DNA from 4 places in the Streptomyces sp. NPDC052079 genome. Region 3 is predicted to be linked to each of the others. Evidence: riboswitches for the same ligand, from Rfam matches in the RefSeq annotation. Region 3 holds a riboswitch; each other region holds the start of a gene.

Region 1 (6,910 bases), on a different contig from region 3:
TCGACGACGATGTAGCCGGTCTCGCCGGGCATGACGTAGTGCAGGCGCCGGCGGATCTCCTGCTCGGCGTAGGCGTCGTCCTGCCAGCGGGCCTTCATGTCGCGCAGCCGTTCGACCCGCTGACGGGTCTCGTCCTGCTTCTGCTGGAGTTCGGCGATGTCCGCCCGCTGGGAGACGTACTGCCGCATGGGGTAGGCGAGGGCCACGATCAGCGAGCAGAGCACCAGCGCGAGCAGCGCCGCCCGGCCGGTCAGCCGGGAGCGGCGGGCCTGCCGCCTGGTCTGCGAGCGGTAGACCCGGGCGGCGGTCTGCTCGCCGATCAGCCGGATCCTGGTCGCGGTGGAGAAACGGTCCCGGCCGGTCACGGAGTCGCGCTCCCGCACAGCACCGCCATGATCCCGCCTCTCGTCTCGCCGTCATACGCGTCTCGTTCACCGTCATACGCGCGTACGTCCCCGCACACGGTACGGGACCGAGTACGGGGACGTACGTACGACGCTGCCTGCGAACCGGCGCTCAGTCCTCGGAGCGGAACCGCGGGAACGCGCTGCGGCCGGCGTACACCGCGGCGTCGTCGAGGATCTCCTCGATGCGCAGCAGCTGGTTGTACTTGGCGACGCGCTCGGAGCGGGCCGGGGCCCCGGTCTTGATCTGGCCGCAGTTGGTGGCGACCGCGAGGTCGGCGATGGTGACGTCCTCGGTCTCGCCGGAGCGGTGGGACATCATGCACTTGAAGCCGTTGCGCTGGGCCAGCTCGACGGCGTCCAGGGTCTCGGTCAGCGAGCCGATCTGGTTGACCTTGACCAGCAGGGCGTTGGCGGCGCCCTCGTCGATGCCGCGCGCGAGACGCTCGGGGTTGGTGACGAACAGGTCGTCGCCGACGAGCTGGACCTTGTCACCGAGCTTGGCGGTGATGGTCTTCCAGCCCTCCCAGTCGTCCTCGAACAGCGGGTCCTCGATGGAGACGAGCGGGTACGCCTCGACGAGCTCGGCGTAGTACTCGGTCATCTCGGCGGCCGAGCGCGTCTTGCCCTCGAAGGTGTAGGAGCCGTCCTTGTAGAACTCGGAGGCGGCGACGTCGAGCGCGAGGGCGATCTGCTCGCCGGGGGTGTAGCCGGCTTCCCTGATGGCCTCGAGGATGAGGTCGAGGGCCTCACGGTTGGAGCCGAGGTTGGGGGCGAAGCCGCCCTCGTCGCCGAGGCCGGTGGCCAGGCCCTTGCTCTTCAGGACCTTCTTCAGCGTGTGGTAGACCTCGGCGCCCCAGCGCAGGGCCTCGGAGAAGGACTCCGCGCCGATCGGGGCGATCATGAACTCCTGGATGTCCACGTTGGAGTCGGCGTGCGAGCCGCCGTTCAGGATGTTCATCATCGGCACCGGCAGCAGATGCGCGTTCGGACCGCCCAGGTAGCGGAACAGCGGAAGGTCGGAGGCCTCGGAGGCGGCGTGGGCGACGGCGAGCGAGACGCCGAGGATGGCGTTGGCGCCCAGGGAGCCCTTGTTGTCGGTGGCGTCCAGGTCGAACATCGCCTGGTCGATCAGGCGCTGCTCCGTGGCGTCGTAGCCGACGAGCTCCGGGCCGATCTGCTCGATGACGGCCAGTACGGCCTTCTCGACGCCCTTGCCCAGGTAACGGTTGGCATCGCCGTCACGGAGTTCGATGGCCTCGAAGGCGCCGGTGGAGGCGCCGGACGGGACGGCGGCACGACCCGTGCTGCCGTCGTCGAGGCCGACCTCGACCTCGACCGTGGGGTTGCCTCGGGAGTCCAGGATTTCCCGGGCTACGACGACGTCGATGGACGGCACGAGCATCTCCTTCTTGGATGTGACGCGGGTGAGCAAGGCCACGGAGGTCTTGCGAGACCGAGCCTAACCGGCTCCGGGCGATCGGCCATCCGGCCGCTCACCCCATGGACAGAACCGAGCGTAGATTGTTTTTGATCGGAACAAAGGCGGTTCCGGAAACCCCGACCGGAAAGTCTTCCCCCGCGCATGACCCCGCCCCGGTGCGTACGGGGGATGACGCACCGGGGCGGGGAGCCCGTGGGGACGGGGAGGGACCTGCGGCGTTGCCCTACTTCAGGTGCAGCTGCTGGCCCGGGTAGATGAGGTCGGCGTCCTGGACGATGTCGTCGTTCAGCTTGAACAGCTCAGCCCAGCCGCCCTTGACGTCGTGCTCCTCGGCGATGGAGCTGAGGGTGTCGCCCTTGACGACCTTGTACTCGCCGTCGCCCTTCTCGACCTTCTTGCCGGTGGGGGTGGTGACGGTCTTCTTCTCGGCCTTCGGCTCGGCCTGCTTCTCGGCGGCCGGGCGCTCGGTGGAGCGCGAGGCCTTCTGCTCGGTCTCGCGGGGCTGGGTGTTCTGCGCGGAGCCGGCCGAGTCGCCGGTGTAGGCGGCGTTGGAGAGGCCCTTGCCGCAGACCGGCCAGGCGCCCTTGCCCTGGCCCGCCAGGACCTTCTCGGCGATCTCGATCTGCTGGGCCTTGGTGGCATGGTCAGCGCTGGGGGCGTACTTCGTGCCGCCGTAGCCGGCCCAGGTGGAGGCGGAGAACTGCAGACCGCCGTAGTAACCGTTGCCGGTGTTGATGGACCAGTTGCCGCCGGACTCGCACTGGGCGACGGCGTCCCACTCGGACGCGGTGGCGGCGGAGGCGCTGCCGGCCGCCATCAGCGGGGCGGCGACGGCGGCGGAGGCGACACCGGCGATGGTCATCGCGCGGGTGCCCTTGGACGGACGACGGTGCTTGCCCTTGCCGGAAAACAGCATGGTGGATCCCCTCACCGACGCCTGCGAGGTGAGCTGTCGGGTTCGGGCCGGTTGAGTTGCCCGGCCGCGTCCCTCCCGGGAGGCGGCTTCACCCCAAGCCCGAACCGGTGTCAATCACCGGAAAGGGCACTTACCTTGGGTCCCCCGCTCCTGCCTACGGCGCATGACGCGACGACTGTTCCCGTGCTGCCGCTGGCAGGATTCGGCGTGGCGGCAGCCGGGGCCCGCGATGGCGAGCGGTCACGACCGTAGACACGCGATTCACGGAATATCAAAGAGGATCAGCGCTTCTGAGACCTATCTCTCACGGCCTTTACACCGGACATTCGGCGCGAATCATGCCGTCAACCGGCCCCGCGTCCGGGCGATTTCGGATGTCACTTTTCGCCCGCTTCGGTCCCGACCTCGAGCTCCTGACCCGGCAGGATGTAGTCCGGGTCGGCGCCGATGAGCTGGGCGTTGACGGCGTACAGCGCACGCCATCCGCCGTCGACCGCAAGGGAGTCGGCGATGGACGAGAGGTTGTCCCCGGAGTCCACGGTGTAGGAGCCGCCGGTGCTGCCCCAGGCGTCGAGACCGCGCGCGTGCCGGCCGGACGACTCGGACGCACGCTCCTCGTCCTCACCCTCCTCGGCGCCGGCGCCGCGGTGGCGACCGGTTCCCTCGTCACCACTGTCCGCTGAAGAACCGCCGCTCTGCACCGTCTTGTCCGGCTTGTCACCGTCGGGGGTGGCAGAGGGGGAGGCACTGACGTCCGCACTCTTGTCGCCACCGTCGCTGCCCGAAGGGGCGTCCGATTCAGTCGACCTGCCGGATTCATACGATGCGCCGCCGGCGCCCTCCGGCGTCTTGTCCTTTCCGTCCGCACCGGACGACGGGTCGGCCGTGGCCGACGGAGAGGCGGAAGCGGATGCGTCGCCGGAGTCCGGCGAGGCGGACGTACCCGTGTCGACGTCGGCCGCGGGAGCGTTCTGCTCCAGGCCCGCGAGCAGGCCGCAGGTGCGCCATGCTCCGACACCCTGGTCGGCGAGGATCGCCTCGGCGACGGCTATCTGCTGATTGCGGCTGGCCTGGTCGGCGCTCGGCGCATAGTCCAGGCCGCCGTACTTCTCCCAGTCGTCCTGGGTCAACTGCAGGCCGCCGTAGTACCCGTTGCCGCTGTTCTCGCTCCAGGAACCACCGCTCTCGCACTCGGCGACCCGGTCCCAGGTGGAGCCGTCGGCCGCGCTGGCGCTGCCGGCCGCGAGGAGCGGGATCGCGATGGCGGAGCCGGTCACTCCGGCCGCGACGAGGAGAGCCGGAGCCTGGCGGGGGCGGCGGTGCCGACCGTTCCCGGAGAGCATGCGAAGACCTTTCACACGACAGCGATGAACCGGCGCGGCGAAGGAGCCCGAGACGGAGCGCCGCACTTGAAGGGTGAAGGTATCGGCAGTCGATCACTTGTCACAAGTTAATGCCGCGCAGATCACGTGAAGATCACAGAGTTGAGCGCGTGTCACGTTTGCGCTGGCCCGAGCGGGGGCAAAGACCGGAGCCCGGTCCGTCACTTTTGCGGTGGGGTGAATTCCACCGGAAGTGTGCGCAGTCCGCGCATAATGAGCCCGCCGCGCCACCGGAGTTCGTCCGGTTCGACCGCCAGCCTCAGGTCCGGAAGCCTGGTCAGCAGCGTGGCGAGCGCGGTCTGGCCCTCCAGGCGGGCCAGCGGGGCACCCAGGCAGTAGTGGATGCCGTGGCCGTATCCCAGATGCTGGTTGTCGCGCCGGCCGAGATCGAGCACGTCCGGGTCGGCGAACCGGTCCGGGTCCCGGTCCGCGGCGGCGAGGACGACGAGCACCGGGTCGCCCGCCGCGATGCGCTGCCCGCCGATGGTGACCGGTTCGGTGGCGAACCGCCAGGTGGCGATCTCCACGGGGCCGTCGTAGCGCAGGAGTTCCTCGACACCGGTCTCCAGCAGCCCGCGGTCCCCGGCGGCGAGGGCCCACTGCAGGCGTTCGCGCTGATCCGGGTGGGTGAGCAGGGCGTAGGTGCCGTTGCCGATGAGGTTCACGGTGGTCTCGAAGCCCGCGAACAGCAGGATGAACGCCATGGCGGCGGCCTCGTTCTCGGTGAGGTGCTCACCGTGGTCGGAGGCGCGGATGAGACCGGAGATCAGGTCCTCGCCGGGGGCGGGCTCGGGGGACAGGGCCTCGCGCTTGCGGTGGATCAGCTCGGCGAGATAGCCGCGCATCTTCTTCACGGACCGGGCGACCCCGCCACGCGGTCCCCCGCCGTGACGGATCATCATGCCCGCCCAGTCCCGGAAGTCGTCCTGGTCGTCGCGCGGGACGCCGAGCAGGTCGCAGATGGCGTAGATGGGGAGGGGGAAGGCGAACTCGTGGATGAGGTCGGCGGAGCCCCGGTCCGCGAAGCGGTCGATGAGCCCGTCGGCGAGTTCCTGCACACGCGGCGCGAACTCCGCGACACGGCGCGGGGTGAACGCCTTGCTGACCAGCCGCCGCAGCCGGGTGTGGTCCGGCGGATCGATGTTCAGCAGATGTGTCATCAGCTCCGCCTGGCGCTCGCCGGGGATTCCCGTCTTGCCCTTGGCGTGCGCGGGCTCGTCGTGGTGCGCGGGGTTCTTGGACAGGCGGTTGTCGGCGAGGGTCTGCTTGGCGTCCGCGTACCGCGTGACCAGCCAGGCCTCCACGCCGCTGGGCAGCCGGGTCCGGTGCACGGGGGCGTGCTCGCGCAGCCAGGCGTAGGCGGGGTACGGGTCGGCGGCGAACTCCCAGCTGAACAACTCGGGCACGGGGCCCTGCGGGGCGGAGGGGTGGTCTGACATGCGGCGACCCTAACGGGCGGGGTGCCGTGCGGCGCAGGTTGCCGTGCGGCGCGGGAGCTCGGGTGGCTGGGGATCTGGGGCGGGTGCGGGTCGGTGGGGGCTGGTCGCGCAGTTCCCCGCGTCCCTAGGTGTGCTGGGCTGGGGATGTGGGGCGGGTGCGGGTCGGTGGGGGCTGGTCGCGCAGTTCCCCGCGCCCCTAGGTGTGCTGGGCTGGGGATGTGGGGCGGGTGCGGGTCGGTGGGGGCTGGTCGCGCAGTTCCCCGCGCCCCTAGGTGTGCTGGGCTGGGCGTGTGTTTTTCAGGGGCCCTCGGGGTGTCTCCCCTCAGGGGCGCGGGGAACTGCGCGAATGGGGGTTCGGGGGCGGAGCCCCCAGGGACGGGACGGGAAGGGGCGGCGGGGGCGAAACAACCCTGCGGGCGGCCCCCCGCTCAGGCCTGGCCCGAGGCGAAACAGCCCTGCGGGCGAGCCCCGCTCAGGCCTCGGCCGGGCCGGCCTCCGCGTTGCGGATCGCTTCGCGATAGGCCCGCGCCGCCGCCCGCAGCGCCGCCTCCGGGTCGACCCCCGCCGCCTCCGCCCGCGCCGCCAGCACCAGCAGCTCGTAGCCGACCCCCTCCCCCGCCGGCAACGGCACCTCCAGCCCCGCCGTCCGCACCCGCGACGCCAGCTTCGCCGCCAGCGCCAGGGCGGGCTGACCGAGCGGCACCCCCTCCGTCACCGAGCTGCGCCGCTTCTCCTCCGCCTTGGTCCGCAGCCAGTGCGCCTTGACGTCCTCCGGCGTGTCCGCCGTCTCCTCACCGAAGACATGCGGATGGCGGTGGATCAGCTTGGCCACGATGCCGCCCGCCACGTCGTCGACGGAGAACGGCTCCTCCGGGTGCTCCTCGGCGATACGGGCGTGGAAGACGACCTGGAGGAGGACGTCGCCCAGCTCCTCCCTCAGCTCGTCCCGGTCGCCCTCCTCGATGGCCTCGACGAGTTCGTACGCCTCCTCGATGCCGTACTTCGCCAGTCCCTTGTGGGTCTGCCGGGACGACCACGGGCACTCCGCCCGGATGCGGTCCATGACCTGCACCAGGTCGAGCAGGCGGGCACCCGGCAGGTCGTAGGAGGCGGGCAGCAGTTCCAGATCGGGCATGTGGACCCTGCCAGTCCCGGCCAGCCGCGCCAGCCCGTCGGTCAGCGCCGGCTCGCCCTCCCCGGTCGCCACGACCACCACCGTCCGCCCGCCCGCGCAGGCGTCGACGATCTCCTCGGCGGTCGGCGCGGCCTCCTCGACCGATATCCCCGCCTCCCGCAGATACGGCAGCTGCGGATGGGCGCCGTCC
Region 2 (6,910 bases), on a different contig from region 3:
CATGCTGCACACCCTCGGCTTCGACAAGGTCTACGAGCGCGCCGAGGGCGCCCACTTCTGGGACGCCGACGGCAACGACTACCTGGACATGCTCGCCGGGTTCGGGGTGATGGGCCTGGGCCGCCATCACCCCGTGGTCCGCAAGGCGCTGCACGACGTCCTGGACGCCCAGCTCGCCGACCTCACCCGCTTCGACTGCCAGCCGCTGCCCGGACTGCTGGCCGAGAAGCTGCTCGCGCACACCCCCCACCTGGACCGGGTGTTCTTCGGCAACAGCGGCACGGAGGCGGTCGAGGGCGCCCTGAAGTTCGCCCGGTACGCGACCGGCAGGCCGCGCGTCCTCTACTGCGAGCACGCCTTCCACGGCCTGACCGCTGGCTCCCTCTCCGTCAACGGCGAGTCCGGCTTCAAGGACGGGTTCACCCCGCTGCTGCCCGACACGGCCGTCCCGCTCGGCGACCTGGACGCCCTGGAGCGGGAGCTGCGCAAGAAGGACGTCGCCGCGCTGATCGTGGAGCCGATCCAGGGCAAGGGCGTCCACGTGGCACCGCCCGGCTATCTGCGGGCCGCCCAGGAGCTGCTGCACCGGCACAAGGCGCTGCTGATCGCCGACGAGGTGCAGACCGGACTGGGCCGGACCGGCGACTTCTACGCCTACCAGCACGAGGAGGGCGTGGAGCCGGACCTGGTGTGCGTGGCCAAGGCGCTCTCCGGCGGCTATGTGCCGGTGGGCGCCACCATCGGCAAGGACTGGATCTTCAAGAAGGTCTTCTCGTCGATGGACCGGGTGCTGGTCCACTCGGCCAGCTTCGGGTCCAACGCCCAGGCCATGGCGGCGGGCCTCGCGGTGCTGTCGGTCATGGAGGACGAGCAGATCATCGCGAACGTCCGCACCACCGGCGAGCTGCTGCGGACCCGGCTGGCCGCGCTCACCGACCAGTACGAGCTGCTCGCCGACGTCCGCGGCCGGGGCCTGATGATCGGCATCGAGTTCGGCCGGCCCCGGTCGCTGAAGCTGCGCTCCCGCTGGACCATGCTCCAGGCGGCCCGCAAGGGGCTCTTCGCGCAGATGGTGGTCGTACCGCTGCTGCAACGGCACCGGATCCTCACCCAGGTCTCCGGCGATCACATGGAGGTGATCAAACTGATCCCGCCGCTCGTCATCGACGAGGAGGACGTGGACCGGTTCGTGCGCGCCTTCCGCGCGGTCATGGACGACGCCCATGATGGCGGTCTGATGTGGGAGTTCGGCAGGACGCTGGTGAAGCAGGCGGTGGCCATCCGCTGACCGGAGGACATCCGGCCGTTTGCCTGTGAGGCAAGAAAATTGCCCCACGGGCAAATTTCCGGCTCAATGGGGGCATGAGCTCCTCCGACGCCGAGCCGCCGACCGGGCCTGCCGGTGGCCTTCCCGCGGTCGCGCCCCAACTGCGCGCCCTGCGGCGACGGGCCTCCCTGACCCTCGAGGCCGCCGCCCGCGACGCCGGTCTGTCACCGGCGCATCTCTCCCGGCTGGAGACCGGGCAGCGGCAGCCCTCGCTGCCGATGCTGCTGTCCCTCGCCCGGATCTACGGTACGACGGTCTCCGAGCTGCTCGGCGAGGCGGCCACCGAACGGGACGCCGTGGTCCGCGCCGCCGACATGGAACCCACCGCGGCGGGCGGCTGGACGTACTGGCCGGCCGGGGCGCCGGGGCGCGGCATGCAGGCCCTGCGGGTCCATGTGCCGCACGGCTCCCAGGGCGACATCGTGCGCGTCCATCCCGGCGAGGAGTGGCTGTACGTCCTCAAGGGCCGGCTGCTGCTGCGCCTGGGGGACGTCCTGCACCGGCTCGCCCCGGGCGACAGCGCGCACTTCGACTCGCTGACCCCGCACCGTATTGCCGCAGCCGACCCCGACGGGGTCGAACTGCTGTTCGTCCACACCCTGCTGCAGAGTCCCACGGCCGCGCTGTGCCTGGGCCCGATCCACGGAGAAGCGACATGACTGGTAAGGACATGGAGGAGAAGTTCCCACGGGCCCTGTGGGTGCGGCTGTTCATCTACGTGGTGGTGGGGCACCTCTTCGCGGCCTTCATCTACTTCCTGTTCGAGATAGCCCCCAAGAAGTAGACGCCGGGGCGGGTGCCCGCCTCAGTCGAGCATGCGCTCGCGCAGCCGCTCCCGGGCCCCGGGGGTGAGGCCGAGCCCCTGCTCCAGATAGGCGTCGACCCCGCCCCAGGTCTCCTCCACCGTCTCGAAGGCGGCCGACAGGTACTCCGCCCGGGCGTCGAACAGCGGGCTGAGCAGCTCCATGACCTCGGAGGAGTAGGCCGAGGCGGAGCTGCCGCTGCGGTGCACCTTGTAACGGCGGTGCTTGGCGTTGGACTTGAGGTAGTCGTCGACGATCGCGTCCCGCTCGACGCCCAGCGCGAGCAGCGTCACCGCCACGGACAGTCCCGCACGGTCCTTGCCCGCCGCGCAGTGCATCAGCACGGGGACGCTGTCCTCGGCGAGCGAGCGCAGCACCTGGGCGTGCTCGGCGGTGCGCTCCGTGATGATCATCCGGTAGGAGGTGATCATCCGGTCCGCGCCCTTGCCGTCCGCGAGGACCGAGCGCAGCTGGTCCAGGTCGCCGTCGCGGACCATCTTCCAGAACTCGGCGCCGTCGGCCGGGTCGCTGAGCGGCAGGTTCAGATTGCGCACGCCCGGCAGTTCGACGTCCGGCCCCTCCAGCTTCTGGTCCGCCGCGTTGCGGAAGTCGAAGATCGTGTGCAGCCCGAGCGAGGACAGGAAGACGGCGTCCTCGGCGGTCGCATGGGCCAGGTGACCGCTGCGGAACAGCACCCCGTGCCGCACCCGCCGACCGTCCACGGTCGGCAGTCCGCCCACGTCGCGGAAGTTGCGTACTCCGGCCAGCTCGGGTTCGGTCGACGGGATCTGCTGCGTCACGGGGACTCCTCCCACTCGGCGCCGCCGCCGCTGCTCGTCGGCGGGCATCACCTGACGATACGACATGCCTGCCTGGGGCAATGAGTTCTCCACAGGCGTGGCCCGGCCGCCCAGGCGCCCAGGATGCGCATGCCTGTGATCGCATGATTGAGGCGTTGTGTCCGATTAGGTCGCTTCGCTATAACATGCCACCAAAGCAGGAGAAATGGGAGTGGGGTGCGTGAGCAGCGTCATATCCGTGACGATGTGTTATCGCCATGCTCACGTAATCAAGCGCAATAACAAGGGAATTCGTGGGCCCTCTGCATCACGATTGACGCTCGGTGACGTCAATTCCTCCTGTGGATCACGGAAAAAGCACCTTCGCGGCGAACTGCCGCTTGTCCCGTCGCATCCGGGTCGCTTACGTTCACGACCGATCCGGACGGACGCCTAATCCTGCCGCCGCCCGGAGCCCGCACACACTGACCCGTGTACGGCAGGAGCGGGGGACCCACAGGTAAGACTGCCTGTTCCGGTCTCCGGAACGGCTTGGGGTTAAGTCGCGTGATATCGCGGCCGGACATCTCCAGTCCGAACCCGACAGCTCACCTCGCAGGCGCCGGAGAGGAATTCGTCATGCCCGCGAAGGGTAAGCACCGCCGTCCCAAGGCTCAGCGTTTCACCCGCTCCATCGCCGTCGCCGGAACCGGTGGCGCCGCACTCGCCCTGCCGCTTCTCGGCGCCACCGGCGCGAACGCCGCCACGCCGCAGGCGGCCCCCGAAAAGGCCGTCCAGTCCCTTTCCGCCGGCGGCCACGAGGCCACCGCCGAAAAGAGCGACCAGGTCCGCACGTACACCGTGAAGGCCGGCGACTACCTGGCGAAGATCGCGGAGACGGAGAACGTCGACGGCGGCTGGAAGCAGCTCTACGCGGACAACCGCGAGGCCGTCGGCGACGACCCGGCACTCATCCACCCCGGTCTGAAGCTCACCATCGACGGTGAGGCCGCCAAGGCCACGCCGAAGAAGTCCACTGCGCCGGCGTCTCCGAAGCCTGCCGCGGCGAAGGCCGAGAAGCCCGCCGAGCAGCCGGCGCAGCAGCCGGCCGAGCAGCCGCAGCCGTCCTCCCCGGCCGCCTCCGGTTACAGCTCCCCGGTGCCCGGCGGCGGCATCGGCACCGCCTACAAGGTGGCCGGCGGCATGTGGTCCAGCGGCTACCACACCGGTGTCGACTTCAGCGTCCCGACCGGCACCTCCCTGAAGGCCGTCGGCTCCGGCACGGTCGTCTCCGCGGGCTGGGCCGGCGCGTACGGCAACCAGGTCGTCATCCAGCTCAGCGACGGCCACTACGCCCAGTACGCCCACCTGTCCTCGCTGTCGGTCTCGGCCGGCCAGACCGTGAGCGCCGGCCAGCAGGTCGGTCTCTCCGGCTCCACCGGCAACTCGACCGGCCCGCACCTGCACTTCGAGATCCGCACCACCCCGAACTACGGCTCGGACGTGGACCCGCTCTCCTACCTCCGCTCCAAGGGCGTCTCCATCTGACCCCCTGCGGCAACCTTCCTGACACGCGCACCGAAGGCCGGACCCCATCCACGGGTCCGGCCTCCGGTGTATTCCGGACCGGGCGACATTCTGAGAGTGGCTTATCTCACCGCACGTCAACGCTCGCCTACGGTCGCGTAGGTCACATTCCACGGTGAATCATGATCTGCCGTGGCAGACGATTCGAAGAATGACAGCAGAAGAGTGATCGGGTCGTACGTGGCGGTGGGGGACAGCTTCACCGAGGGCGTGGGTGACCCCGGCCCCGACGGGGCGTTCGTCGGCTGGGCCGACCGGTTCGCCGTGCTTCTCGCCGACCGCCGGCCCGAGGGGGACTTCGAGTACACCAATCTCGCGGTGCGCGGAAAGCTGCTGGACCAGATCATGGCGGACCAGCTCCCGGTGGCGGTCGAACTCGCCCCCGACCTGGTCTCGTTCTGCGCGGGCGGCAACGACATCCTCCGTCCGGGCACCGACCCGGACGAGGTCGCCGAGCGCTTCGAGCAGGCGATCGCCGCCCTCACCGCCGTGTGCGGCACGGTCCTGGTGACGACCGGGTTCGACACCCGCGGCGTCCCCGTGCTCAGGCATCTGCGCGGCAAGATCGCCACGTACAACGGGCACGTACGGGCCATCGCCGACCGCTACGGCTGCACGGTGCTGGACCTGTGGTCCCTCAAGAGCGTCCAGGACCGCAGGGCCTGGGACGCCGACCGGCTGCACCTCTCGCCCGAGGGCCACACCCGCGTCGCGCTGCGCGCGGGCCTCGCCCTCGGCCTGAAGGTGCCCGCGGACCCGGAGCAGCCGTGGCCGCCGCTGCCGCCTCGCGGCACGTTGGAGATCCGGCGGGACGACGTCCACTGGGCGCGGGAGTATCTGGTCCCGTGGATCGGCCGCCGCCTGCGGGGGGAGTCGTCGGGCGACCACGTCACGGCGAAGGGGACGCTGTCCCCGGAGGACATCCGGTCGCGGATCGCGAAGGTGGCGTGAGGCGCGGTTCGCGGGGTGCTGGGCGCGCGGGGCGTGTGTGGGTGGTGCGTGGCTGGTCGCGCAGTTCCCCGCGCCCCTTTTGGGGTGCTGCGCTCGCGGCGTCTTGAGGTCCGCGTGGGGCTTGGCGCGCGGGGGCGTGTACGGGTGGCTGGTCGCGCAGTTGCCCGCGCCCCTTTGGGGGCGCGGGGGCTGTTTCCACAACTGCCCCCGTCCGCGGAGCCACCGCACATAATGGACACTCCGATCGACTTCATCTGGAGGTACCGTGGCCGCTTCTTCCGCCCCCCGGGCGAGGCTGACCGCCCTGCGGCTGCCGGCCTTCGGCGCGGAGCCGGCCGGTGAGCGCCTGGCGCGGATCCGCAGGTCCCCGCACTTCGCGAACGGCGTGTTCCAGAACCCGGGCGGGCAGGCCCGTACGCGTCCCTCCGGGTCGGGATGGGACATGGCCAAGCAGTTCCTGGACAAGGACTCCCGCTCCCTCCGCGCCCCGCAGGGCACGATCCCGGTCCATCCCACCACCCTCGCCGACCTGAACCGCCCGCCGGCGACCGGGCTGCGCCTGACGTGGATGGGCCACTCCAGCGTGCTCGCGGAGATCGACGGGCAGCGGGTGCTGTTCGACCCCGTGTGGGGAGAGCGCTGCTCGCCGTTCCCCTTCGCCGGACCCAAGCGGCTGCACCCCGCGCCCCTGCCGCTGGCGGCGCTCGGCCCGGTCGATGTCGTCGTGATCTCCCACGACCACTACGACCACCTGGACCTGCCGACGATCAAGGCACTGGCCGGCACGGACACCTTGTTCGCCGTGCCCCTCGGCGTGGGCGCGCACCTGGAGCGCTGGGGCGTGTCCGAGGGCCGGCTGCGCGAACTGGACTGGCAGGAGACGACGCGGATCGGCGGTCTCACCCTGACCGCCACCCCGGCCCGCCACTTCTGCGGCCGGGGCTTGCGCAACCCCCAGCACACCCTCTGGGCCTCCTGGGTAGTCGCCGGCGAGGAGCACCGGATCTACCACAGCGGCGACACGGGCTACTTCGAGGGCTTCCGCGACATCGGCGCCGAGCACGGCCCGTTCGACGCGACGATGATCCAGGTCGGCGCGTACTCGGACTTCTGGCCCAAGAACCACACCGATTCTACGCCGCTGCCCGGAGCGTAGCCGGACATCCACATGAACCCCTCGCAGGGGGTCCAGAGCCATCTTGACCTGCAGCAGGGCCGACCGGGCGGTGTCATGCTGCCGATTCACTGGGGCACGTTCAATCTCTCGTTGCACCCGTGGGCGGAGCCGGTGGAGTGGGTGCTGGCCGCGGCTGGTGCGGTCGGGCAGGCGGTCGCCCTGCCTGTCCCAGGCCAGCCTTTCGAGCCTGGTGGAGATCTGCCGACGCGTCCTTGGTGGCGGGATGTGTCTCCGGCGCTGAGTCGCAAATGGCCTATTCCGGAGATTGCTTCGGTGGCGTCTCGTG
Region 3 (6,910 bases):
AGGACGCCGAGCAGGGCGAGGGTGCGCCAGCGCCGGAACGTGGTGAGCAGTTCGCTGCGGAACAGGCCGAGGGTCCACAGCGGGCTCGTCCTTGGCACCGCTTCAGCCCGCGACATCGAATCCCTCCCCGGTCAGTGCCACGAACGCGTCCTCCAGCGAGGCCCGTTCGACCCCGAAGCCGCGGACCCGGACACCGGCGGTGACCAGGGCCGCGTTCACCTCGGCAAGGTCGCGATCGGGCGCCTCGCCGGTCACCCGGTCCTCCGCCACGACGACATCGGCGACCCCCTGCTCCTTCAGCACCCGGGCGGCGTCCGCCGGGTCCGGCGTGGTCACCACCAGCCGGCCGCGAGCGCCCGCGCCCAGGTCGGCGACCGGGCCCTGGGTGATCAGCCGGCCCTGGGCCATCACGGCGGCGTGCGTGCACACCTGCTCGATCTCGTCGAGGAGGTGGGAGGAGAGGAAGACGGTGGTGCCGTCCGAGGCCAGCCCGCGGATCAGCGTGCGGATCTCCCGCATGCCCTGCGGGTCCAGGCCGTTGGTCGGCTCGTCCAGGACCAGCAGCCGACGCGGCTGGAGCAGGGCGGCCGCGAGGCCGAGGCGCTGCTTCATGCCGAGGGAGTACGCCTTCGCCTTCTTGCCGGCGGCGGCCGTGAGGCCCACCCGGTCCAGTGCGGCGGCCACGCGGGCGCGCCGGGTGCGCGGATCGGCGGTGGGGTCGGCGGCGTCGTAGCGCAGCAGGTTGTCCCGGCCGGAGAGGAAGCCGTACAGGGCGGGGCCCTCGATGAGGGCCCCGACGTGCGGCAGGACGGCGCGTGCGGCGCGCGGCATGGGGCGCCCCAGGACGTGCGCCGTGCCGGAGGTCGGCTCGATCAGCCCCATCAGCATGCGGATGGTGGTGGTCTTGCCCGAGCCGTTGGGGCCGAGGAAGCCGAAGACGCTGCCCGCCGGAACGGTCAGCCGCAGACCGTCGACGGCGAGCTGTCCGCCGCGGTAGCGCTTGGTGAGCCCGCGGGTGGTGATGACTCCCTCACCCGCGTGCTCCCCGTCCGGCTGGCCGGCGGACGTCTCTGCCATCGGCTCCCTCGTTCCCTGTCCTGTCGTACGGGGCCTACTTCCCCCCGTCGGCCGCCTTCACGAGCGCGTCCTTGGTGACCGTACCCACGTAGACCTTGCCGTCCTCGGTGATCAGGGCGTTGACCAGACGGGTGCTGAGCACCGTGCCGGTGCCGAAGTCGCCCTTGACCTGGTCGCCGAGCGAGCCGAGGAAGCCGCCGAAGTCGCCGCCGGCCTCACGGGTGGGCAGGCCGCCCTCGCCGCCGGTGTCGAAGGTGGCGATGGAGTTCCAGCCCTCGCCGAGCATCTTCAGCCCGTCGAGGCCCTTGCCCAGGTCCTCCTCCGACTTGGGGGCCCGCTCCCGCTTCCGGGGGTGCTCCCGGCCGTGGTCGAGTTCCTCGTCCTCGGTCACCTTGGCACCCTTGGGCGGGGTGAACGCGAAGGTCGACGCGGCCGGCCGGTCGAAGCTCACCTTGGTGAAGCCGACGTCCACGACGGCCGCGCCGCCGCTCGACGGGGTGAGCGTGAACTTCAGCGGCATGCCGGTCTTATGGTCGACCGCGATGCTGATCGCGCCGACCGTGGAGCCGGACTGCTTCGGCTCGATGACCAGCTTGTAGGCGTCCCGGCCGGCCACCTGGGCGGTGCCGTCGACGGTCACGGACGTGGTGTCGTCGACCGCCTTCAGCGCCTCCTCGGCGAAGTCCTTCGGGGTGGCCGGGGGCTGCCGCTCCCGCTCCTCGCCGGACGTGTCGACGGTGCCGTGGTAGACCTCGTTGGACTCGCTGTCGTAGCCCCAGAGGTCCTCGCCGTTACGGATCAGGCTGTACTCGGCGGCGTCCTCGAGGAGCGACACCTTCTGCCGGTCGGGGCCGTCGGCGGCGACCCGCAGCGTGTGCGTGCCGGACGCCAGTTCGGTGAGCTTGGCGGACGGTTCGGCCGAGGAGCCGCCGCCCTCCTCGCCGTGCCCCATCGCGCCGGACGCGATGCTGTTCTCCAGGCCGCCGAGGTTCGGCAGTCCGAGGTCCGTGGTGATCTTCACGGTGCCGGACAGCTGTTCGACGTCCGATGTCGCGATCTTCTCGATGAGCTGCGCCGCGGTGATCTCCGGCAGGTCGGGGTCGCCGGAGCTGGCGATCGCGGGGACGAGCCCGATGGTGGCGGCCGCCACTCCCATCACCGTGACCGGGACGACGTACCGCGCGGCCCTGCGCCGCCCCGTGCGCGGCTCGTCGACCTCCTCCGCGGCCGTCGTGTTCTCGGAATCGTACGGTGCCATGTGATGCCCTCCGTGGTCGGCGGCGGCTTCCGTCTCGTGTCCTTGCACCAGTCTCACCCTGAGCCGCCATTCTCACCCGAACCGGTGAGACGTGGTGTTGTCCGTCTGGTCCATCTGACCAAATACGGCATGCGGAAGCGTCAGACCCCGGACGCAACTCCGTGTACTGCTCCGGTATGACACGCGAGGTGGTTTTCTCCCCCGACCAGTAGGGGGCGCGGGGCAGTTCGGGCCCGGCCGGGCTCAGCCGGCGCGGTGCACCACCGCGTCGCACAGCTGCACGAGTGCCGCCTTGGCCTCGCACTCTCGCAGCGGGGCCAGCGCGGCGCGCGCCTCCTCGGCGTACCGCACGGTGTCCCGGCGGGCCTGCTCCAGCGCGGGGTGCCCGCGCAGCAGCCGCAGCGCCTCGGCGTGCCGGGCGTCGTCGGTGAGGTCGGAGTCCAGCAGCTCGCACAGGGCGATGTCCTCGGCCAGTCCCAGCCGGGCCGCCCGCTCGCGCAGCCGCAGCACGGGCAGCGTGGCGATGCCCTCGCGCAGGTCGGTGCCGGGGGTCTTGCCGGACTCGCTGGAGTCGGAGGCGATGTCCAGGACGTCGTCGGCGAGCTGGAAGGCGACGCCGAGCCGCTCGCCGTACTGGGTGAGCACGTCCACGACCGTCTCGTCGGCGCCGGACATCATCGCGCCGAAGCGGCAGGAGACGGCGACCAGCGATCCGGTCTTGCCGCCGAGCACGTCCAGGTAGTGGTCGACGGGGTCGCGGCCGTCCTGCGGTCCCGCGGTCTCCAGGATCTGCCCGGTGACCAGCCGTTCGAACGCCTCGGCCTGCACCCGGACCGCCTCCGGTCCGAGGTCGGCCAGGATGTGCGAGGCCCGGGCGAAGAGGAAGTCGCCGGTGAGGACCGCGACGGAGTTGCCCCAGCGGGCGTTCGCACTGTCGACACCGCGCCGGACCTCGGCCTCGTCCATCACGTCGTCGTGGTAGAGCGTGGCCAGGTGGGTGAGCTCCACCACCACGGCGGACGGCACGATGCCGGGCGCGTAGGGGTCGCCGAACTGGGCGGCGAGCATCACCAGCAGCGGACGGAAGCGCTTGCCGCCGGCCCGCACCAGATGCTGGGCGGCACCGGTGATGAAGGGGACCTCACTCTTGGTGGCCTCGATCAGCCCTTCCTCGACAGCCGTCATTCCGGCCTGGACATCGGCTTCCAGAGCCTGGTCCCGCACGCTCAGCCCGAACGGCCCGACGACGGTCACGAGGGGTCTCCTGTCTGCTGGTGTCCACTGGCGGTTACGCGGAATGTCGATACGTCGCTGCCATCACTCAAGTCAGCGTATCCGGTCACGTTTCGATCACCGCCAGCACCCGGGGTTACCGGCAGGGCGGCACCGGATCGGGAGCGGAGTGCTTTTGACCGGTTGATAACAACGGACAATGTGCCACCTTCCCGGACGTAACGCCCTGTCAACCATCCTGCCCGGACGTCCGTCCGATTTGCCGGAATTAGCAAGCGAATTCCTCTTGGCGGTAAATGGTCCCTGGGCTCGCGGTGAGTGAAGTCGGTCACGTGCCGCCCGCCGCGTCCACCACCTGGCCCGATCGGCGTTTTTCCCTCCCACGAAACCGAGTTGACCGTTGGCACCCGCAAAGGATCAAGCACCCCAAATCACCCGATCCAAGATCAAAGGGCTGATTGCGTGACACCCGCACTTGTTCCCTCCATGTGCTCTCGCATACGTTCCGGGCCTGCCGGGCGGACGCCGAATCCTGCCACCGCCCGCATGACACCCACCGACCAACTCACACACGGCAGGAGCGGGGGACCCAGGTAAGCCGCCGGCCCGGCCACGCGCCGGAACGGCGGGGTCCTGTCCTCCCATTCCCGTCCTCCGCCCGAACGGGCGGGCGGGAGCGGGACGACAGGGCCTTGGGGTGAAGCCATGCCTCCAGGGGCACGGCCGGGCACTCTCCCGCCCGAACCCGACAGCTCACCTCGCAGGCGTAGGAGAGGAACCCAGACATGTCCGTTTCCGGTCAGCTGCGTCGCTTCGGCAACCGCCGCATCGCCCGCACCCTCGCCGTCGCCGGTACCGGCGTCGCCGTGGTCGCCCTCCCGCTGTTCGGCGCCACCACCGCCTCCGCGGCCACCCAGACGGCCACCCCGACCGCCGCTTCCACGACGGCTTACCCGAACAACCTCGACGGCTGGATCCGCGAGTCGCTGGACGTCATGGCGCAGCACGGCATCCCGGGCTCCTACGAGGGCATCCACCGCAACATCATGCGCGAGTCCTCCGGCAACCCGACCGCCATCAACCTGTGGGACTCCAACGCCGCCAAGGGCACCCCGTCGAAGGGCCTGCTGCAGGTCATCGACCCGACCTTCCAGGCGTACCACGTGCCCGGCACCGCCTTCGACCCGTACGACCCGGTCGCGAACATCACGGCGGCCTGCAACTACGCCGCCGACCGCTACGGCTCGATCGACAACGTCTTCGGCGCGTACTGAGCCGGGCGCTGACGGCCGACCACGGCCGGCCCACCGAACAGTCGCTCGAGGACGACGGCCACGCCGTCGTCCTCGTTCGACGTGGTGACCTCGTCGGCCACCGCCTTCAGCTCGGGATGCGCGTTGGCCATGGCGACCCCGTGCGCCGCCCAGTCGAACATGGGGATGTCGTTGGGCATGTCGCCGAAGGCGACCGTCCGCTCCGGGCTCAGCCCCAGGTGCTCGGCGGCCAGCGCCAGGCCGGTCGCCTTGGTCACCCCGCACGGCTGGAGCTCCACGGTTCCGGGTCCCGACATGGTGACCGTCGCCAGCGAACCGACCACCGCACGCGCCGCCGCCGCCAACGCGTCGTCGGACAGATGCGGGTGGCGCAGCAGCACCTTGCTGATCGGCCGCTCCCACAGATCACGCCGCCGCTCGATCCGCACCGCGGGCAGCGTCGGATGCGGCATCAGATACCCCGGCTCGATCAGCGTCAGCCCGTCGACCCCGTCCTGGTCGACCGCGGCGTACACCTCCCCCACCTCGGCCTCGATCTTGCCGAGGGCGGTCTCCGCCAGTTCCCGGTCCAGCCTGACGGACCACAGCAGCCGGTGCGCGCCGGCGTCGTACACCTGCGCGCCCTGTCCGCACACCGCGAGCCCCGTGCAACCGAGGTCGTCCAGAAGCGGCCGCACCCTGGGGGCGGGACGCCCCGTCACGACGAGGTGCCGGGCACCGGCCCGCTCCGCCCGCGCGAGCGCGGCGAGGGACCGGTCGGACAGGGTGTCGTCGCCGCGCAGCAGCGTCCCGTCCAGGTCGGTGGCGATGAGTGAGAAAGCGGTGGGTGCGGCCATGATCAGAGAATACGGACAACGCGACCGTCCGATTCACCATGCCCGTATCCGCTCGCTTTCGGCGCGGTTCTCCTTCCGTCATCACCGGGTAAGGACCGGTTGAGGACTCTTTCACCGTTTGGCAAGAACATCGTCCGCTATCTACCGCCCCGGTGGGCTCGGGCGGTACCTTCCAAGAGTCCAGGGGGGACTTGATCGGGGGGTCAGGTGAGCAGTGGACGCATGCGCGTGCTGAGGCCGGAGGAGCTGGGCGAGGGGGAACGGGAGCGCTGGCGCGCATTACGTGCCGCGATGGACGCACCACGCAGCCCTTTCATGGAACCGGAGTTCGCCACCGCCGTGGGCCGGGTGCGGCCCGGGGCCCGGGTGGCCGTGCTGTACGAAGGGGCGGAACCTGCGGGCTTCCTGCCCTACGAGCGGGGCGTGGCGGGACAGGGCCGGGCGATCGGGCTCGGGGTGTCGGACTGCCAGGGCGCGGTGCTGGCTCCCGGTGCCGTCCTGGAGACCGGTGAACTGCTGCGGGCCTGCTCGTTGTCGAGCTTCGCCTTCGACAACCTGGAGGCCGGACAGGAACTGTTCGCGCCGCACGCGGCCGAGGAGCATGCCAGCTTCGTCATCGACGTGGAGAAGGGCTACGAGACCTATGAGTCGGTGCTGCGCACCCAGTCGCCGAAGTTCCTGAAGACCACGCTGGCCAAGGAGCGCAGGCTGGGCCGCCAGGCCGGACCCGTGCGGTTCGTCTTCGACGAACGCGACCCGGCCGCGCTGCGGGCGCTCGTCGCGTGGAAGTCGGCGCAGTACCGCAGGACGGGCCGCCGCGACCGGTTCGCGCAGGAGTGGATCGCCCGGCTCGTGGGCCGGCTCGCCGAGACCCGGGCCCCGGAGTGCACCGGCACGCTGTCGGTTCTGTACGCCGCTGACCGGCCCGTCGCCGCGCACTTCGGCCTGCGTTCGGCGTCCGTCCTGGCCTGCTGGTTCCCGGCGTACGACCCGGAGTTCGCCAAGTACTCGCCCGGGCTCGTGCTGCATCTGCGGATGGCCGAGGCGGCGGCGGCCGAGGGCATCGGGCTGCTGGACATGGGGCGCGGCCGGGCCGAGTACAAGGACTCGCTGAAGACCGGCGAACTCGCCGTCTACGAAGGTGCGGTGACCCGTCCGGGGGCGGGCGCCGCGCTGCACTGGCTGAGCCGTGAACCCGCGCGCCGCGCGCACGCGTTCGTCCGCAGCCGCCC
Region 4 (6,910 bases), on a different contig from region 3:
GCGGCGTCATCCACAGCGGCATCTACTACCGCCCCGGCTCGCTGAAGGCGCGCTACGCGGTGCGGGGCGCCGCGGAGATGGTGAAGTTCTGCGCGGAGTACGACATCCCGCACGCCGTGACGGGCAAGCTGATCGTCGCCACGGGCCGCGACGAGCTCCCCCGCCTGCACGCCCTGGCCCAGCGCGGCCGGGAGAACGGCATCGCGGTGCGCGAACTGTGCGGCCCGCAGATCGCGGAGTACGAGCCGGAGGTGGACGGCCTGGCGGCCCTCCACGTCGGCACCACCGGCATCTGCGACTTCGCCGCGGTCGCCGGCCGGCTCGCGGAGACGTCCGGCGCGGAGATCCGCTACGGGGCGCGGGTCGTCCGCGTCGACCGCCGCCTCGGCCGGGGAGTGGCCGTCCTGACGGCCGGCGGCGACATCGTGCGCGGCCGGGTGCTGGTGAACTGCGCGGGGCTGCACTGCGACGAGATCGCCCGGCGCACCGGCGACGAGCCCGGCGCCCGGATCGTGCCGTTCCGCGGCGAGTACTACGAGCTGGCCAGACCGGAGCTGGTGCGCGGCCTGGTCTACCCGGTGCCCGACCCGGCGTTCCCCTTCCTCGGTGTCCACCTCACCCGGGGCGTCGACGGCGGCGTCCACGTCGGCCCCAACGCGGTACCGGCGCTCGCCCGCGAGGGATACGACTGGCGAACGGTGCGTCCGCGCGAGCTGGGGGCGACCCTGTCCTGGCCGGGCTCCTGGCAGCTCGCCCGCCGCCACTGGCGGTACGGCACCGGGGAACTGCACCGGTCGCTGTCCAGGCCGGCCTTCGCGCGGGCGGTGCGCCGGCTGCTGCCCGCCGTGCGGGAGGACGACCTGGTGCCGGCGGCGGCCGGGGTGAGAGCGCAGGCGGTGCTGCGGGACGGCACCCTCGCCGACGACTTCCTGATCCAGGAGGCCCCCCGCGCGGTGCACGTGCTGAACGCGCCCTCTCCCGCGGCCACGGCGTCCCTGCCGATCGGGCGGGAGATCGCGCGGCGGGCGATGGCGCAGCTCACGCCGGACGGACGGTGAGAGCACGACGCCCGCCCGCCCCGCCCCCGTAAAATCGAAGCACTGTGTCTGACTCCGTGAGCACCCCCGAAGCACCGCACTCCGCACCCACGCCCGGTGTGTCGATCCGCCGTACCCGGGCCAAGGGCGAGCCGCGCTTCCCGGACGGGCCGAAGCCCGACCCGGCCGGGTCGCACTTCGAGCGGCGGATCCGCAGTTTCCAGCCGCGCCGCAGCCGTGTCACCGCCGGGCAGGCGGACGCCCTGCAGCGGCTGTGGCCCCTGTGGGGTTTCGACATCGACGGCAGCGGCCCGCTCGACCTGGCCGCGTTCTTCGGCAACGGCAACCCGGTCGTGCTGGAGATCGGCTTCGGCATGGGCGAGGCCACCGCCTCGATGGCCGCCGCCGACCCGGCCACCAACATCCTCGCCGTGGACGTCCACACCCCCGGCCAGGGCAATCTCCTCAACCTCGCCGACCAGCAGGGACTGACCAACGTCCGGGTCGGCAACGGCGACGCGATCATCCTGCTGCGCGAGATGCTGGCCCCCGACTCCCTGGACGGACTGCGCGTCTACTTCCCCGACCCGTGGCCCAAGAAGCGGCACCACAAGCGCCGGCTGATCCAGCCGGAGTTCCTCACTCTCGCCGCGACCCGGCTGCGGCCGGGGGCGGTCGTGCACTGCGCCACCGACTGGGAGCCGTACGCGGAGCAGATGCTCGAGGTGCTCACCGCGCACCCCGCCTTCGAGAACACGCAGGCGGACGGCGGTTTCGCGCCACGTCCCGAGTTCCGTCCGCTCACTCGTTTCGAGGGCCAGGGACTGGACAAGGGTCATGTCGTGAACGACTTGCTCTTCCGCCGCGTACCGCACGAGGAGCGGACCGGGCGCCAGGCCCAGGAGTAAGCCCCAGGCCGGGCCCGAGCCCGCACGCAGTCCTGCCCCTCCCTCGTAAGGGTCGATCCCGTGGCCACCAGCCCTCCGTACCCGACGCGCCCCGGCGAGGCCCCCGGCGGAACGCTGGGGCACGCACACTGGTGGCAGCGGCCCTGGGTGCGTTACGGCACGCTGATCACCCTGCTCACGCTGTCCGGTCTGGTGATCCTCGCCCTGGTCCGCGAGCAGACGGGAACCCAGGGATTCCTGGTGGGAGTGGGTCTCGCCGTCCTTCCCGTGCCGCTGCTCATGGCGGCCTTCCGCTGGCTGGACCGGGTGGAGCCGGGCCCCTGGCGGAACCTGCTGTTCTCGTTCGCCTGGGGTGCGTGTGCAGCGGCGCTGATAGCGATCGTGGCGAACAGTTTCGCCACGCAGTGGATAGCGACGGCGACCGCCGACCCGACCGGCGCCAACACGCTGGGGGCGACCGTCATAGCCCCGGTCGTGGAGGAGTCAGCGAAGGCCGCGGCCGTCCTCCTGGTCTTCCTGTTCCGCAGACGGGACTTCACCGGGATCCTCGACGGTGTGGTGATAGCCGGGGTCACCGCCACCGGCTTCGCCTTCACGGAGAACATCCTCTACCTCGGCACCGCCTACGGCACCGACCAGCTCACGGGCGACAGCGGCGTGGCCTCGGTCACCGCGGCGACCTTCTTCGTGCGGATCGTCATGTCGCCGTTCGCGCACCCCTTGTTCACCGTGCTCACCGGGATCGGCTTCGGCATCGCCGCGCTGTCCACGGACCGGCAGCGGGTCCGGCGCGTGCTGCTTCCGCTGTGCGGTCTGCTCCTCGCGATGGGCATGCACGCCCTGTGGAACGGCTCCACCACGCTCGGCCAGTACGGCTTCATCGCGGTGTACGCGGCGTTCATGGTGCCGGCGTTCGGGCTGCTGACCTGGCTGGTGGTGTGGACGCGGCAGCGCGAGCTGCGGACCGTCCGGACGGAGCTGCCCGCGTACGCGGTGGCCGGCTGGCTCACCCCGGCGGAGCCGTTCGCCCTGGGCTCGATGCGGGCGCGGCGCCTCGCCCGGCGGTACGCGCGCCGGTACGGCGGAAAGCCGGCGGCGCGCGCGGTCGCGCAGTACGAGGCGTACGCCACCTCGCTGGCGTTCCTGCGGCACCGCGGCCGGCTGGGGCGGGCCGGGACGGACTTCGTCCCCCGGGAACGGGAGCTGCTGCTGGAGCTGTGGCACCGGCGGGGTGCGGCGCGTCCGGCCCTGGACCACGCGGCCCGTCTCACCGCACCGCCGGTTCCGGTCGCTCCCACGCCGTGGCCGGTGCACGGGGCGTACGGGCATCCGCCGTACGGCCATCCCGCCCACGGGAGCCCGCCCTACGGGCATCCCTACCCCGCCTACGGCTCCGACGCCCACCGCTTCTGACGTGCGAAGGTCCCCGGAAACACCTGACCGGCAGCCCTGACGTCGGGGGGTCGTCGTCGGGACTGCCGGCGTTCAGGAGCGGCAGGAATCGGGGCGGCGGTGATCAGGGGGTGAGGCCCTTGCTCTGCAGCCACGCCATCGGGTCGATGCCCGAGGAGGAGCCGCCGGAGTGGACCTCGAGGTGGAGGTGGGCACCGGTGGAGTTGCCGGTGGAGCCGACGCGGCCGATCACATCGCCGGTGTTGACCTTCTGGCCGACGCTGACGCTGATGGAGGACTGGTGGGCGTACCAGATCTCGGTGCCGTCGTCGAGGGTCAGCACGGTCTTGTAGCCGTAGGAGCCGTCCCAGCCGGCGGAGGTGATCGTGCCGGTGTGGACGGCCTTGATCAGCGTGCCGGTGGGGGCGGCGAAGTCGAGGCCGGTGTGCTGACCGGAGGACCAGTAGGCGCCGGCCTGGCCGAAGGTGGAGGAGATGGTGTACGAGGAGGTCGGCAGCGTGTACTGCTTGGCCAGCTGGGCGAGGCGCTCGGCCTCGGCCTTCTTCGCGGCCTCCTCCTCCGCCTTCTTCTTGGCGGCCTCGGCCTTGGCCTTGGCCTCCTTCTCCGCCTTGGCGGCGGCCTCGGCAGCCTGCTTCTCGGCCGCGGCGGCGGCCTCGGCGGCGGCCTTGGTCTCGGCCTGGTTCTGCTGCTGCTCGACCTGGGCCATGATCCGGGTGCGCAGCGCCTCGCCGGCGCCCTCGGTGCCCTGCTCGGCTTCGGCGGTGGCCATGCCCAGGCTGCTGAGGGGGGTGGTCGAACCCTCGGGCGTTTCCTCGTCGGAGATGAGGGAACCCACGTTGGGGAGGTCGGGCACGGAGATGGAGACCGGCGGCTTGCCGGGCTGGGCGCTGGCCATGCCGCCGGCGCCGACCGCCGCTATGACGCCGACGCCGAGAACGGTGGAGCTGCGGGCGAGCCCTCCCCCGCGCTGCTTGGAGACGCGGTGCCGGCCACGTACCGGGCGAATGGACTCCGCGGTGGGGTTCCACTCCTCGAAGGGGCCCTCGTCGGTGCGGACACCGCCGTAGGCGAAGGTGTCGCTCGGCTTGAACGGGGCCTCGGGGGCAGGCGGGTTGGACGCCACGTGGGCGCGCTCCTTTCCTTCCTTTCGCCTACCGGGTTAGCTGACGGGTTCGGAGCAGGAAGGTCTCCTACGCGCGTATACAAACCGTGTTGCCACGGCTGCACCCACACGACTCACCCCACGGTGGTGGTTCCCCGGTTCCCTTACGGGATTCGGCGCGTGCGCACGGAGCCGACTTCTGTGACGGCTGGGACGACCGCGCTGCGTTATCGAACGTTAATAGACGCGAGGGCCGGATTCCAAGCCGTTCCTCTTGATCGTTAACGATTTTCGCGGGGACTTACCTGCCAGGAGCGCCCAAAAACGGGCGAGTTGACCTCGGCTCGACTGCGGGCCGACTGCTGACGGTGTGTCACCTGTTATGCGCTGCGGGACGGCTGGCTCACAGTAAGTGATGAGGGGAGGGGCGATGCGAAAACACCGAGGGCCGGAACCCTTTCGGATTCCGGCCCTCGGCCTTCAGTAGCGGGGACAGGATTTGAACCTGCGACCTCTGGGTTATGAGCCCAGCGAGCTACCGAGCTGCTCCACCCCGCGTCGTTGAGACCAGTGTATGCCATCCGCGGGACATGCCGCACACCCATTTACGTGTGCGGTTCGTCTCAGCGGCCGGTCAAGTGGACGTTCGGCGCCTTGGCGCGGTCCTCGTACTCCGGCAGGACGACGACGGTGGCGCCCCCGGCCGCCAGGACCGCGCTGCCGTCGGCACCGGCCACAAAGGTGTCCGGCTCCCGCCAGGCCGTGACCACCCGCCGTATCCCCGCGTCCAGGATCAGCCGCGCACAGGGCGCCGGCCGCGACGCGCGCCGGGCGCACGGCTCCAGGCTGGAGTACACGGTGGCACCCGCTAGCCGGGGATCGGCCGGATCGGTCTTGGCGAGCGCGGCCTCCTCCGCGTGCACCACCGGGTCACCGCCCTCCCGGGAGTGGCCCCGCGCCAGCTCCGTGCCGTCCGCGGCCACCACCACCGCACCCACACTGAACGCCGTCTTCGAGGGCGGACACTGCGCGGCCAGCTCGCAGGCGAGGGCCAGCCAGCGGTGGTCGGCGGCGACGGGCAGCGCGCCGGTGCCGGGCGCCGTGGGCTCGTAGCGCATCAGGACCACATCGCCGATCGGGCGGGTCTCCACCAGCCGCAGCCGGCCGCCCTGGTAGGAGCCGGGCCCGAACAGCCGGGGTGCGTCCGCGTCGCCGACGAACAGCGGGGCGAGCACCAATTGGAGCTCGTCCGCGAGGCCCTCGGTGAGCAGCTGGGTGTGGACGCGGCCGCCGCCCTCCACCATCAGCCGCCGCACCCCGCGCACGGTGCCCAGATGCTCCAGCAGGCGCCGCCAGTCGAGCTCCGGGCCGAGCGGGACGACATCGGCGGCGAGGCCCAGGGCGTGGGCGCGCTCGGCGCCCTTGTCGGTGGTGTAGAGGACCTTCTCGCCGCCGGTGTGCCAGAACAACGCCGCCGGGTCCAGCTCGCCGGAGCCGCTGACGGTGACCTTGAGCGGATACTCGGGCTGGCCCCCGGCGAGACGGGCGGCGCGGCGCTCGGGCGAGTTGACCAGCAGCCGGGGATTGTCGGCGCGGATCGTACCGGCGCCGACCAGGATGGCGTCCACGGATGCCCGCACCTCGTCGACCCGGTCGAAGTCGTTCGGGCCGGAGAGCAGCAGCCGCTCGGGAGAGGTGTCGTCCAGGTAGCCGTCGAGGGAGACGGCGGCGGACAGCAGGACGTACGGATGGGGCATCGGCGCACTCCGGTAGGGTCGGCGGCTGGCGGGACCGCTGCGCGGCCCGGGTCAAGTCTGACAACCCGCCGGGCGGTGCGTCGCCCGCGTCCCCGACCGGCCGGGATGACGGTTCAGGGTTCGATCAGGCCGACGCGGATGGCGTAGCGGGTGAGCTCCAGGCGGTCCTTCAGACCGAGCTTGGCCAGCAGATTGGCGCGGTGCCGCTCCACGGTCTTGGGGCTGATCACCAGGAGGTCGGCGATCTGGGAGGTGTGCCCCTCGGCGACCAGCTTGAGGATCTGCTCCTCGCGGTCGGTGATGGCCTTGGCCGGCAGGGTCCGGCCCTCCCGCGCGAGATCGAGGTAGTTGTGGATCAGGGCGTTGACGGCTCCCGGGTAGAGGAACGGCTCGCCGCGCATGGTGGCGTGGCAGGCCTCGACGAGGTCCTGGTCGGCGACGGACTTCAGGACGTAGCCCGAGGCGCCGGCGGCGAGCGCCTCGAAGAAGAACTGCTCGTTGTCATACATGGTCAGGATGAGGATCCGCGTCTCCGGCGAGGTACGGGAGAGCTCACGGGCCGCCTGGAGACCGGTCGGACGGGGCATGCCGATGTCGAGAATGGCCAGGTCGGGGCGGTGCTCACGGGCCTGTTCGAGGGCTTCGACGCCGTCGGCGGCCTCGGCCACCACGGTCAGATCCGGTTCGCCGTCC

Evidence for each region. Region 3 has a riboswitch for cyclic di-AMP ahead of AB0L56_RS00415 (transglycosylase SLT domain-containing protein). Riboswitches for the same ligand answer to the same signal wherever they lie in the genome.
Region 1: another riboswitch for cyclic di-AMP. It lies ahead of AB0L56_RS22835 (transglycosylase family protein); the one in region 3 lies ahead of AB0L56_RS00415 (transglycosylase SLT domain-containing protein).
Region 2: another riboswitch for cyclic di-AMP. It lies ahead of AB0L56_RS25440 (peptidoglycan DD-metalloendopeptidase family protein); the one in region 3 lies ahead of AB0L56_RS00415 (transglycosylase SLT domain-containing protein).
Region 4: another riboswitch for cyclic di-AMP. It lies ahead of AB0L56_RS07275 (M23 family metallopeptidase); the one in region 3 lies ahead of AB0L56_RS00415 (transglycosylase SLT domain-containing protein).

The regions. Positions count from the first base shown of each region.
Region 1 is NZ_JBFAWL010000017.1:14,931-21,840, forward strand. It holds gene AB0L56_RS22825 (septum formation initiator family protein) at 1-365, opposite strand, end outside; gene eno (phosphopyruvate hydratase) at 517-1,803, opposite strand; gene AB0L56_RS22835 (transglycosylase family protein) at 2,072-2,764, opposite strand; cyclic di-AMP (ydaO/yuaA leader) riboswitch at 2,768-2,936, opposite strand; gene AB0L56_RS22840 (transglycosylase family protein) at 3,142-4,107, opposite strand; gene AB0L56_RS22845 (cytochrome P450) at 4,308-5,585, opposite strand; gene AB0L56_RS22850 (nucleoside triphosphate pyrophosphohydrolase) at 6,058-6,910, opposite strand, start outside.
Region 2 is NZ_JBFAWL010000021.1:49,765-56,674, reverse strand. It holds gene AB0L56_RS25460 (aspartate aminotransferase family protein) at 1-1,288, shown strand, start outside; gene AB0L56_RS25455 (XRE family transcriptional regulator) at 1,363-1,986, shown strand; gene AB0L56_RS25450 (DUF6126 family protein) at 1,983-2,111, shown strand; gene AB0L56_RS25445 (tyrosine-protein phosphatase) at 2,133-2,930, opposite strand; cyclic di-AMP (ydaO/yuaA leader) riboswitch at 3,383-3,544, shown strand; gene AB0L56_RS25440 (peptidoglycan DD-metalloendopeptidase family protein) at 3,549-4,457, shown strand; gene AB0L56_RS25435 (SGNH/GDSL hydrolase family protein) at 4,662-5,447, shown strand; partial or broken gene AB0L56_RS25430 (MBL fold metallo-hydrolase) at 5,713-6,910, shown strand, end outside.
Region 3 is NZ_JBFAWL010000001.1:82,729-89,638, reverse strand. It holds gene AB0L56_RS00435 (ABC transporter permease) at 1-116, opposite strand, end outside; gene AB0L56_RS00430 (ABC transporter ATP-binding protein) at 103-1,077, opposite strand; gene AB0L56_RS00425 (DUF2092 domain-containing protein) at 1,112-2,335, opposite strand; gene AB0L56_RS00420 (polyprenyl synthetase family protein) at 2,579-3,589, opposite strand; cyclic di-AMP (ydaO/yuaA leader) riboswitch at 4,214-4,350, shown strand; gene AB0L56_RS00415 (transglycosylase SLT domain-containing protein) at 4,354-4,842, shown strand; gene AB0L56_RS00410 (HAD family hydrolase) at 4,806-5,678, opposite strand; gene AB0L56_RS00405 (GNAT family N-acetyltransferase) at 5,901-6,910, shown strand, end outside.
Region 4 is NZ_JBFAWL010000002.1:585,514-592,423, reverse strand. It holds gene lhgO (L-2-hydroxyglutarate oxidase) at 1-1,058, shown strand, start outside; gene trmB (tRNA (guanosine(46)-N7)-methyltransferase TrmB) at 1,103-1,945, shown strand; gene AB0L56_RS07280 (PrsW family intramembrane metalloprotease) at 2,006-3,358, shown strand; gene AB0L56_RS07275 (M23 family metallopeptidase) at 3,462-4,481, opposite strand; cyclic di-AMP (ydaO/yuaA leader) riboswitch at 4,493-4,649, opposite strand; tRNA gene AB0L56_RS07270 (tRNA-Met) at 4,945-5,018, opposite strand; gene AB0L56_RS07265 (dihydrofolate reductase family protein) at 5,084-6,217, opposite strand; gene AB0L56_RS07260 (response regulator transcription factor) at 6,331-6,910, opposite strand, start outside.